One region of the Absicoccus sp. genome, then DNA from elsewhere that is predicted to be linked to it. Evidence: predicted binding sites of a transcription regulator. Region 1 holds the regulator's gene; the other holds the start of a gene.
The links. Region 1 encodes HrcA, which represses chaperone genes, less so after heat shock. Its sites were predicted from a motif close to TTTTAGCACTNNNNNNNNNNNAGTGCTAAAA; they were not measured.
Positions count from the first base shown of each region.

Region 2: the regulator HrcA is predicted to act here: its motif matches at 1,753-1,783, upstream of htpG (molecular chaperone HtpG).

Region 1 is NZ_JAXDRQ010000052.1:39,844-46,186, forward strand. Features, by position in the region: gene dnaK (molecular chaperone DnaK) at 1-297, opposite strand, end outside; gene grpE (nucleotide exchange factor GrpE) at 312-902, opposite strand; gene hrcA (heat-inducible transcriptional repressor HrcA) at 874-1,923, opposite strand; gene SOS22_RS07440 (ABC transporter ATP-binding protein) at 2,045-3,874, opposite strand; gene SOS22_RS07445 (ABC transporter ATP-binding protein) at 3,867-5,975, opposite strand; gene SOS22_RS07450 (MarR family winged helix-turn-helix transcriptional regulator) at 5,978-6,343, opposite strand, start outside.
Region 2 is NZ_JAXDRQ010000070.1:4,030-10,372, forward strand. Features, by position in the region: gene htpG (molecular chaperone HtpG) at 1-1,697, opposite strand, end outside; gene SOS22_RS10745 (MarR family winged helix-turn-helix transcriptional regulator) at 1,805-2,254, opposite strand; gene SOS22_RS10750 (GNAT family N-acetyltransferase) at 2,375-2,965, opposite strand; gene deoC (deoxyribose-phosphate aldolase) at 3,012-3,686, shown strand; gene SOS22_RS10760 (type I phosphomannose isomerase catalytic subunit) at 3,688-4,608, shown strand; gene SOS22_RS10765 (SDR family oxidoreductase) at 4,611-5,483, shown strand; gene SOS22_RS10770 (C-GCAxxG-C-C family (seleno)protein) at 5,480-5,896, shown strand; gene SOS22_RS10775 (DUF2812 domain-containing protein) at 5,901-6,343, opposite strand, start outside.

The DNA.
Region 1 (6,343 bases):
TCCTTTCAAATATTGCAGGATCATTGCAGAAATTTCTTCTGGTGTATATTTCTTTCCTTCCGCTTCGACTTTCTGGCTTGTACCCATCAAACGTTTGATGGAAGAAATCGTATTTTTATTTGTGACAGCTTGACGCTTAGCCGCATCACCAATGATCTTTTCGCCATCCTTAAAAGCAACAACACTTGGCGTTGTCCGATTACCTTCAGGGTTTGGAATTACTTTTGGCTCTTTACCTTCCATTACTGCAACACAACTATTTGTTGTACCTAAGTCAATACCAATAATTTTCGACATAATCAATTCCTCCTTTATTCGCTTACTTTCACAAGTGCAGGTCGCAAAATGCGATCTTTTAACATATAACCCTTTTGCATCACTTCAATGACCATACCTGGCTCGGTATCTTCTTTCTTTTCTTGCATCAAAGCCTGCATGGTATTGTGATCAAATGGTTTTCCTTCGGCATCAATTTCTTTCACGCCTTCGTTTTCCAACACACGCTGCAACTGCTGGTAGATCATTTCGAATCCCTTTACATAGTTTGTAAGTTCTTCATTTTCTGAATCCACCTTGATGGCCATTCCCATATTGTCCACAATTGGTAATAGCTCTAAACCAGCTTGTTGAAAACGATATTTCTTCGCATTATCCGCTTCTTTTTGTAGACGCTTTTTCATATTTTCCGCATCCGCATACGCACGAGCACGATCATTTTTTGCTTGTTTCAACGCAGCTTCCAATTCTTTGATCTTTTCATCTCTTGGATCCACCTTGTTGATCTTTTCTTTTACTTTGTCTTTGACCGATTTCTTTTCTACTTGCTCTTTCGTATCTTTCGGTGATTTGACATCTTCCGCTTTGACCTCTTCGTCATTTGTCTTTTTCGTTTCCTGATCCATCGGAAAAGCCTCCTTCCGTAAACACATCTTCAATTACATCGCTCATATAATCCATTAGCGCAACCACTTTCGAATATTGCATTCGATTGGGTCCCACGACCATCAGTTGCCCCTCTTCGTCATTCTTCACATGAAATTTGGTGGATACCACCGAGACATCGCCAATCTGTAAGACTTCATTTCGCTCACCTACATGAATGGCAATATTTCCTTCTTGATCCGTCCATTTCTGAAACAGATCACTATTTTCCAAAATTTTCATCAATTGCTTCAATTTTGAAATATCACTAAATTCTGGTTGATACAACATGTTGCTTCGACCAGATACCGCAACTTTCTCCGTCGCAAATTTCATAAACGCAGTCACAAAAGCTTCAAATAAAACTTCACTTCGAACAATTTTAGCACTCATCAATGGCTTGATTTCTTCCATTTTCGATATCACTTGATTGATGGGCGTATCTTTTAATTGGTCATTGAAGATATCGCAACAGGTTTTCATATCATTAACGGAAACATCTTCATCAAATTGAAACATCTTATTTTCAATATGACCCGTATCCGTCACGATGATCGCCACTGCACTTCGTGCATTGATGGGAATCAATTGCACATTTTGTAAGGTTTGTTGCGAACTATCCGGTCCCAATACGATACTCGTAAGATTGGTCATGTCGCTAAGGACATCACAACTTTTCTGAACCATTTCATCCAATGAAAATTGTCTTTCCGAAAATACTTGTTGGAGGGACACTTTCGTTGGCATATCCAGATCCGTGACCATCAAATGCTCGACATAATATCGATATCCCAATTGTGAAGGAACTCGACCACTTGAAGTATGGGTCTTTTCCAATAATCCATATTTCTCCAATTTAGCCATTTCATTTCGAATGGTGGCTGAAGAAACAGGAAAATCCAGTAGCTCCATCAACGTCTTCGAACCAATGGGTTCTGCACATCGAGTAAACTCTTCAACAATGGTTTTAAATATAACTTTTTGTCGTTGTGTCAACTCCATGAAGGGACTCCTTTCTAGCACTCTTATTCCACGTCTGCTAACAGTATATCACAATAATTAGCACCGTCAACTAAAAAGTGCTAAAAAGTTGATAAAAAAAAGAGAGAATGATTTTCCCTCTTTATGTCACTTGTTCAAATTGACTATTGTACAATTTCGCATAGAAACCATTCTTTTTCAACAACTCTTCATGATTTCCTTGTTCAACGATATCTCCATTATTGATGACCAAGATCGTATCGGCATCTTTGATCGTAGATAGACGATGTGCAATCACAAAACTCGTTCGACCTTCCATCAAATGGTCCATCGCTTTTTGGATCAATCCCTCCGTTCGTGTATCCACACTGGAAGTGGCTTCATCCAAGATCAAGATCTTATGATCAGCCAATATTGCCCGCGCAATGGTCAACAATTGTTTCTGTCCTTGTGAGATATTGCTGGACTCTTCATCCAATACGGTTTGATAGCCATCCGGCTGTTGCATGATGAATTCATCGGCATGAGCGGCTTTGGCCGCGGCCATGACTTCTTCATCCGTGGCATCCAAACGACCATAACGAATATTTTCCATGATCGTGCCATGGAATAACCATGTATCTTGAAGGACCATGCCCAACAAGGAACGCAAGCCATTGCGATCAAATGTACGAATATCATGTCCATCAATGGAAATGCTTCCACTATTGACATCATAGAATCGCATCAACAACTTGACCAGGGTTGTCTTTCCGGCTCCGGTTGGCCCAACAATCGCAATTTTTTGGCCATTCATAACTTTTGCGGAAAAATCATGAATGATGACTTGATCCGGATCATACCCAAATCGTACATGATCAAATGTCACTTGCCCATCTAAATGGGTTGGATCGGTTGGATCTTCTACGGTTTGTGGTTCTTCTTCTTCCTGTAAGAATTCAAAGACCCGCTCACTGGCTGCGGTACTGGATTGTAACATATTCATGATTTGCGCAATTTGTTGGATCGGCTGCGTAAAGTTACGGATATATTGGAAGAACGATTGGATATCCCCTACTTCAATGGCTTTTTGAATGACTAAAAAACCACCCAATATCGCAATGATGACATAGCCTACATTACCGATAAATTGCATCATTGGCATCATCATGCCTGAGAAAAACTGACTTTTCCAAGCACTTTCATACAAAGAATCATTGGCCTGTTTAAACGTCTGTAAGACTTCTTCTTCTTGATTGTATGCTTTGATCACATTTTGTCCAGCAAACACTTCTTCCACTTGGCCATTGACATCACCCAAATAATTTTGTTGGTCACGGAAATACCGTTGGGAATAATGCATCACAAAAGCAACGATCACGATGGATACCGGTAAGATACAAAGTGCTGCCAAGGTCATCCATCCATTGATTGACAACATCATGATGACAACGCCGATAATGGTCGTGACACTTGTGATCAATTGGGTGATACTTTGGTTGATGCCTTGTTGAAGCGTATCCACATCATTGGTGATGCGAGATAGTACTTCACCATAAGGACGGCTTTCAAAATATTTCAATGGCATCCGATTAATCTTGGTTGAAATATCTTTTCGTAAATTATAACCGACATCATTCGCAATGCCCGCCATCACAATGCCTTGAATAAAAGAGAATAAGGCACTCACCGCATATAGGATCATGACACGAATCAAAATAGCCGCGATCGTATCAAAGTGGATACCCCCTTTTCCTTGTACTTTGCGAACCAAGCCATTGAATAATTCCGTCGTGGCTTGTCCCAATATCTTGGGTCCTACAATGGTAAAAATCGTTCCTAATATGGCACAGATCACCATCACCAACAAGCGAAATTTATAACGCATCATATAGTGAGCCAATGCCGCGAATGATTTTCGAAAATCTTTTGGTTTTTCAACGACACGGCCACGACCTGGACCATGGTTCTGTCTTGGTTGACGATCACTCATATGCCAATTCCTCCTGTGATAATTGCGATTGTGCGATTTGTTGATACACATCACATGTTGCCATCAATTCTTCATGACTACCTTGTCCGACCACTTTGCCATGATCCAAAACTAAAATCTGATCGGCATGCATGATCGTACTGATTCGTTGGGCCACGATAATCGTTGTGACATCGGCTGCTTTTTCTTTCAATGTTTTTCGTAAACGGGCATCCGTCGCAAAATCCAGTGCACTGAAACTATCATCAAACACTAAAAATTCAGGATGCTTGACGATGGCACGAGCAATAGCCAATCGTTGTTTTTGTCCACCTGAAACATTGGAACCTCCTTGTGAAATATGAGAAGAAATGCCTTGCTCTTTTTCACGCACAAAATCTTCCGCTTGTGCCATATCGATGGCGTCCCACAATTCCGATTCGGATGCATCTTTTTTACCAAACCGCAAATTCGATGCGATCGTGCCGGAAAATAACACCGATTTTTGTGGGACAAAACCAATGCGATCCCGTAAGGTTTTTAGTTGCATATGGCGAATATCTACATCATCCATTTGTATCGACCCTTCCGTTACATCATAGAAACGGGGAATCAAGTTGACCAAGGTTGATTTTCCGGATCCGGTACTACCAATCAGGGCAATAGTATCCCCTTGATGTGCCGTAAAGTTAATATCATCCAAGACTTTTTCTTTGGCACGACCATAGCTAAAGGAAACATGATCAAAGACAAGTTTGCCCTTTTTTTCTGGTGTTTGTGGATGTTCCGGTTCAATGATGGACGATTTCGTATCTAAAATTTCATTGATTCGATTGGCCGACACATTCGCTCTTGGTAAAAAGATCGCAATGGCACTGATCATCAAAAACGCAATGATAATTTGCATCGCATATTGAATGAAGGCCATCATATCTCCGACTTGCAGTTTTCCAGCATCCACGCCATGTGCACCTGAATATACGATCAAAACACTGATGCCGTTCATGATCAACATCATCAAAGGCATCATACAAGACATGGCTCGGTTGACAAATAAATTGGTTTTCGTTAGATCCTGATTGGCTTGATCAAACCGTTTTTCTTCAAACTTTTCCGCTGAAAAAGCACGAATCACTGGAATTCCCGTAAGAATTTCGCGGGAAATTAAGTTCACGCGGTCAATTAATTTTTGTAGGATCTTAAATTTTGGCATCACCACGCCAAATAAGATCGCCATTACCACGGATAAGACACCCACGGCAACGATCAAGATCCAACTCAGATACGAACCGGTCTGCTGCACTTTGATGATGCCGCCAATGGCTAAGATAGGTGCATATAAGACCACCCGAAAGATCATGGTGACAACCAATTGGATTTGTTGGATATCATTGGTGCTTCGCGTGATCAAACTGGCCGTTGAAAATTGATTCATTTCTTTAGCGGAATACGTTAATACCGTTTCATACGTCTTATTACGTAGGTCTTTTCCCAATTCAGCCGCAATTCGACTGGCCAGCAAAGCAACCAAGATGGAACAAACCATTGCCACTACAGCCATAAGGATCATTTTCTTTCCGGTATTCCATAGATAGTCGCTTTGTTTCTGATCGAGATCTACGCCTTGGGCTTTGTATTCTTGTTGCACAAATAAGATAGCCGCTTGTGTGATCATCGTATCGGGATAGTCTTTTAAACGTTTGTTGATTTCTTTGCGTACTTGTGGCATTTGAACTTGCGGTATCATTTGAACCGGAATATTTCGTTTTTCCATAATATAAAGCATCATTTCGGCTTTGGATAACACATCATTCAAATGGTCGTGGGATTTGGTATCCAAATCTTTGACAACATACATGTCTTTTTTCTTTGAATAGGTATAGCCATCTTCAATCGTTTTTTGATTTTTTTCGGTAGAAACATACAGAAGATTTTGCATCGTTTCCGGACGAAAGCTATCGGCCACGGCATCTTCTACACCTTTTTGTTGAAGACCGGTATCCACGATCTTAGAAGTATAGGAAGGGAGAGATAGATCACAATAGGCTTGTCCTAACAACAAGCCAAAAATGATCAATATCCAGATCACATTCTTCCTCATAAATCGAAACATTCGTACCATATTTATTCCCCTTCTTTACTGATTCTTTTTATATTTTGATTGATTTGATGTAAAACATCGATAAATATTTGTATTTTATCTTCAGGAATCCCTACCATTATTTTTTGGATCCCTTTCTGACGTACATCATCCAATTCCTTGGTTAATTGTTGCCCTTTTTCTGTCAATGCGAAATGGATCAATCGCCGATCCGCAATATCAACTTCACTGGTGACATATCCTCGTTTTACTAAAGAATCCATAGATCGAGAAGCTTGTCCTTTATTGACACATAATGCATCGCTCAGATCATTTAGGGTATCTGCATCGGGATGGATATACAATCCATTCATCAAGATCACATCGATCATTTTTAGATCGTGTTTTTT
Region 2 (6,343 bases), on a different contig from region 1:
CCTTCTGGTGCATTCGCAAAGACTTTTTCCATTTCAAACGAAACACCTTCGCCAGCACTCAAACAAACTGGATCATCACTCAATTTATTAGATACTTTGACATCTACGACTTTATCTTTTAGACTTTCTTTCATGAAATCCAACAACTCTTTATTATCTTGGGCAGTTTGTTCCAATTCTTTCTTTTCATCTTCAGAATCTAGATCCAAATCGCCTTGGGTTGCATTCTTAAATGTCTTTTCACGGAAAGTCTGCAACGTCTGCATGACGAATTCATCGACATCATCCAACAAGTAGATAACTTCGTATCCTTTATTTTTCAAGGTCTGTACAATTGGCATTTTATCGATCAATGTCATATCCGAACCCGAAACATAATAAATCGATTTCTGATCTTCTTTCATACGATCGACATATTCATTTAAAGTAGCCAATTTTTGTTCATGACTGGTATAGAACATCAATAAATTTTCAAGTTTATCTTTGTCCATGCCCCAGTTGTTGTACACACCAAATTTAATATTCAAACCAAAGTTATTCCAGAACTTTTCATATTCATCACGTTCTTTGCTCATCATCGCATTCAATTCGGATAACACTTTCTTCTCGATACGTTTGGCAATCAATTTCAATTGATTATCATGTTGCAACATCTCACGAGAAATATTCAAGGAAAGATCTTGACTATCCACCAATCCTTTCACAAATCGCAAGTAATCTGGTAATAATTCTTCGGCATGATCCATGATGAATACACCGCGACTATACAGCTGCAAACCTTTCTTATAATCTTGTTGATAGAAGCCCATCGGTACTCGACCGGGTATATACAACAAAGCCGTAAAGCTAACATTTCCTTCTACACTAAAATGAATGACACGTTGTGGATCTTGGAAATCTTGGAAATGATCCTTATAAAATTGATCGTATTCCTCCTTCGTGATCTGGGATTTTTGACGCTTCCACAAAGGAACCATGGAATTCAATGTCTTGTCTTCTACAACCGTTTCGTATTCCGGTTTTTCTTGATCTTTCGTTTCCTCTTTGACCTTTTGTGTCTCCACTTCCATCTTGATTGGATAACGAATGTAGTCCGAATACTTCTTGACTAGATTTTCCAAGGTATATGTTTCCAAATATTGTGAATAATCTTCATCATCGGTATCTTCTTTTAGGGCTAAAATGATGGTTGTACCTCGATCTTCTTTATCACTTTCGGTAATAAAGTAACCATCATCCCCTTGGCTGACCCATTTATAAGCCGTATCTGCTCCATCTTTTTTCGAAACGACGGTTACCGATTTGGCCACCATGAAAGCTGAATAAAAACCAACACCAAATTGACCAATGATATCTACATCCGCATCGGTATTCTCTTCTTTCTTTTCCATTTGTTCCTTAAAAGCCAAAGAACCCGATTTTGCGATCGTACCCAAGTTTTCTTCCAATTCATCGGCATCCATACCAATACCATTATCGGAAATGGTCAATGTACGATTTTCTTTATCTGGATCTAAGCGAATTTCAAATGTGGATGTATCCACATGTCCAGCATGTTTAAAATAATATTTATCGATCGCATCACTCGCATTGGAAATCAACTCACGTAAAAAGATTTCTTTATGCGTGTAAATCGAATTGATCATTAAATCCAAAAGACGTTTTGATTCTGATTTAAACTGTTTTTTTCTTGGCATACTCACCACTCCTTTTTAGCACTCCTTGTGTCTACCTGCTAATCATACAACGCATTGTTAGCACTGTCAAGGAATGAGTGATAAAAAAGAAGTGGAATATCCACTCCTCATTCTTCAATAGGTATTTGTTGGTTAATACATGAGAGAACACGTACAAAGGCAGATAAATCTTCTGTGGAACAATTGCGAATGGCTTTTCTAATCAAATCTTCTTCCAATGGAAAATATTTAACCATAATTTCATGTGCTTCATCGGTCAAACTAACATATACATTGCGACGATCCGTGTCGGAATGTACCCGTTTTACCCAATTTCGTTTTTCATAATTCGTGATCAATTGACTGACAGCCGATGGACTAATTTCCAAATAATTGGCCAATTTTGATGGTTGCACTTGATGCATTGGATTTTCTGCATAGATATAATGAAAGATCATATAATCTCGTAACGTCATATGATTCATTCGTTTCAGAGATTGAAAAAAATATACATCTTGTAACTTAAAATACACTTTAATCGTTTCAAAAGCTTTCCGTGCTGCTTCCGTATTTTCCATTTGTTTTTCCTCATACTTTCCAAATAAAATCACCCCCAATGCTTTGGTTTCCCAAAGCAGAAGATCATTTTCCTTTTTTTCCTCTTTTATTCACTAACTCAAACAATAAAATTCATTATACTAGAATGAGGATGCGCTCTTTTCACGCAAGATTTTTGTGGCCAACGTCCAATTGGCTTCCGATTGCTTTTGCGTACATCCTTCATAAGCACCCAAATAGGCAGTAAATCCCAAATGGGAATACATCGCAATGGCCCCATAACTATTGGTTTGCGTAGCCAGATATAAAGGATATTTTCCCGGTGTCGCATCGTATTTCATAATTAATTTAGAAACCATGCTCGACCCAATTTTATGATGCTGATGCACTTGAGATACCGCCACGTAATGAATGCGCAAACGATCCATGCCAAAATGATGTCCTGGCCATAAACCCGCACTGCCAACCAATTGGCCTTCTTTATCACAGACAAATAAGAAATTGTCTTTGAAATGGGGATGAGATGCCATTTCATGAAAAGTTTGTTTGGCTTTTTCAAACGTGTCAAATACACCCAAGTCCAATTGTAGTTGGGCCCATGCATTTTCAAAGGTAGGCTGGTAGACAACATATTGATAAGCTGAATCCAATGGCACTTCATGTGTGCAAACTTTTCGTCCAATGATCATCAATAAAGATCGATATTCTACATTTTTATCTACAATTGTCATTTTTATCACCAATAATAGTATATCATGGAAACAGGAGGATTTTATCATGACACTCACAAAACAGTCACTCGCAAAATATTTTGATCATACGTTTTTAAAAGCCTATGCGACTGAAGACGACCTTCGTAAACTATGTAACGAAGCCAAAGAAATGAATACAGCTATGGTCGCCATCAATCCAGAATGGATCACTTTCTGTAAAAAAGAACTAGCTGGTACCGATATCCATGTGGGGGCTGCCATTAGCTTTCCACTTGGACAAACAAGTCGTAAATCCAAATTGGACGAATGTCAAAATGCGATCGATGATGGCGCCGATGAAATTGATTATGTCATCAATATTGGTCGGGCTAAAATGCATGATTGGACCTATATCCAAGAAGAAATGGAAGCGATGGTCCAGCTATGTCGCACACACAATGTGCTCATCAAAGTTATTTTTGAGAATTGTTATTTAGAAAAAGCAGAAATCAAAAAACTCGCCGAGATTGCAACAATCGTCAAACCCGACTACATTAAAACATCGACTGGATTTGGTAGTGGTGGAGCCACAGTAGAAGATGTTGCCTTAATGGTGAAAACGGTTCATGGCACAGTCAAAGTAAAAGCAGCAGGTGGTATTCGTTCTTGGGAAACTTGTAAAGCGATGATTGAAGCAGGAGCTAGCCGTATTGGTACATCTTCTTCGGTAAAGATCTTAAAAGAATTTGAGGAAGCTTGACATGCAGCCATTACTCTGTAAAGGCTATCCCACACGATCCATTTGGGCCAATGATCGTCTCGCCAAAAAACGTGGTCTAGATCAGCCGATTGGCACATTTTGGGATGTTTCGATTCACGATCATGTACCAACAACGATCCAAAATGTAGAAGGCCATCCCTATTTAAAAGACTTGATCCATCAAGATCCCGAAGGCCTATTAGGACCCGGACTGGATACAAAAGATTTTATTCAATGTGTCTATTTAGATGCCAAAGACCAGTTAAGTATCCAAGTCCATCCCGATGATGCTTATGCGCAAACCCATGCACATGACAATGGAAAATTTGAAACCTGGTACATTCTGGATGCGAAACCTGGAGCTACACTGGTTGGTGGTACCACGACAACCGATGCGAACATCATTAAAAAGGAATTACTTTCTGGTGAAATCAAACCGTATTTAAAACAATGGACTGTACATACAGGAGATTACTTCATCATTCCCAATGGCACGTTACATGCTTTGGGCAGTGGTATTTTGGCATTAGAAATTGGTACAAACAGTGACACGACCTATCGTTTCTATGATTATGATCGGGTAGATGCACAAGGAAAGAAACGCCCACTACAAATCGAAGATAGTTTTCAAGTTGCTCATTTTGAAAATACCATTGGCTTTATTCCTGCACACGACACATCTTGTCGATTGTGTGAAGATCCTTTTATCGTTGATGATATCTATGTAACAAACCATCAAAAGATCATGTGTGGACCTGCCTTCTGTATCATTACGAATGTAACGGATTCTGATATACTATACACATGGAAGGAAGACACCCAAACATTACCAGCCTATGACAGTTTATTTGTGCCTTATAGTGCCGAAGAACTGACTTTACATACTGGTCATGTATTGGTAAGTCGTCCAAAGAGAGGATAAACATGAAGAAAACAATTCTAGTCACTGGTGCCAATGGTTATTTGGCATCTTTGGTATATAAAACCAATCAAGACAAATTCAATTGGATCCGCATGACACGAAAAGATGCCGATTTATCGGATCCAGATGCCGTTGCTACCTTTTTAAAAAGCCAATCCTTTGATATTTGTTTCCATACAGCCGCCAATGCCACAACGGCTTGGTGTAATGAACACCCTGAATTGGCTCATACGATCAATGTTGAATCCACGCAAAAAATCATAGATGCTTGTCAAGAAAAAGATGCCTTATTGATTTTTTCCAGTTCGGAACAATGTTTTAATGGTAAAGAAGAACATGGTCCCTTCAAAGAAGACGAGCCGACCAAAGCGGTTACTGTTTATGGACAAAATAAAAATGAATGTGAAGATCGCATTCATGCACAATGGTCAAGATCCATCATTTTACGATATTCTTGGCAAATGGGATTGTCTAGTGATGGCATCAAGGCAAGTCCATCCATCATAAAAAATGTCATGCATGCTCTGTTGACACAAACGCCAACAAAATTTACTTGTAACGAAAAACGCTGCATGACCTATGCCAAACATCTTGCCGATCAATTTGAGCAAATTACCCAACTCGATCCGGATACCTATCATGTAGCTGCACAAAATACAATGACAACCTATGAATCCGCTGTATATGTAGCCCAACAATTAGGAGCGACACCAAAAGCCATTGCCACCTATATTTTGCCAAATACCGAACGATATCGTGATCGTTTCCGTGATTATCGATTGGATGCATCCAAATTAGAAGCCCACGGTATCCATTTTGGTACGTTTGAAGAAAATGTGAAAGAAGTTTTAAAAGACTTTGGATGGCTGGTATGACATTACAAGAACTCGTTGAAAAGTATTATGTAGAACAAAACTACAATTGTGCCGAAACCTTGTTGCATGCCGCCAACGAATACTATGACTTACATATTTTAGAAGAAGATATGAAAATGATGGCTGGTTTTGGTGGAGGTATGTTTGTAGGCAGTACATGTGGTGCCATGGTTGGATGCATTGCCGCTTTATCAAAGATGACCATTCATACCAAAGCTCATGAAGAATTGCAAGCCATTCGTCCTTTGATCCAAACGTATCAAAGAAATTTCAAACAAATCTTGGGTGCCACACAATGTGTGGAATTGAAACCCAAATACAATACAACTGAAAAACGTTGTTTGCCTACTTGTTTGATGGCTAGTCAAGCTCTAGAAAAAACCATACAAGATCTAAAAAAAGAAGGGGAGTAAAATTTTACTCCTCTTCTACTTTTTCCCATTCAGAATCCAATTGTTCATCGGACTCTTCTTCGTTATCGTCTAACGTTTCTTCTCTTTTACGCAAACGCAAACGAGCATTTAATAAATTGGCTTGTTTTGTTGCTCCACGAAGCATTCTTGAATATGTGATAAACGCAATCAATGCAACAATAAAGAGAATCACACAACAAGCAATGCCAAATAAGAAACCTTGTGCCATGACTTGCAGTACACCGGTCACCACACAACAAGCCATACAGATAAAGATAAAGAACAATGTCGAACGAACGGAATTTCGATATTTACGGAAGAATTCATATTTTTCTTCTTCATTATCTATGGTCTTTCGATATTCACCCGGCTGTTCTTCATTTCGTAAAACAAACCATCCCGCTACTTTTTTATCTTTCGACGGAGATACCGACAACAATTTCCAAC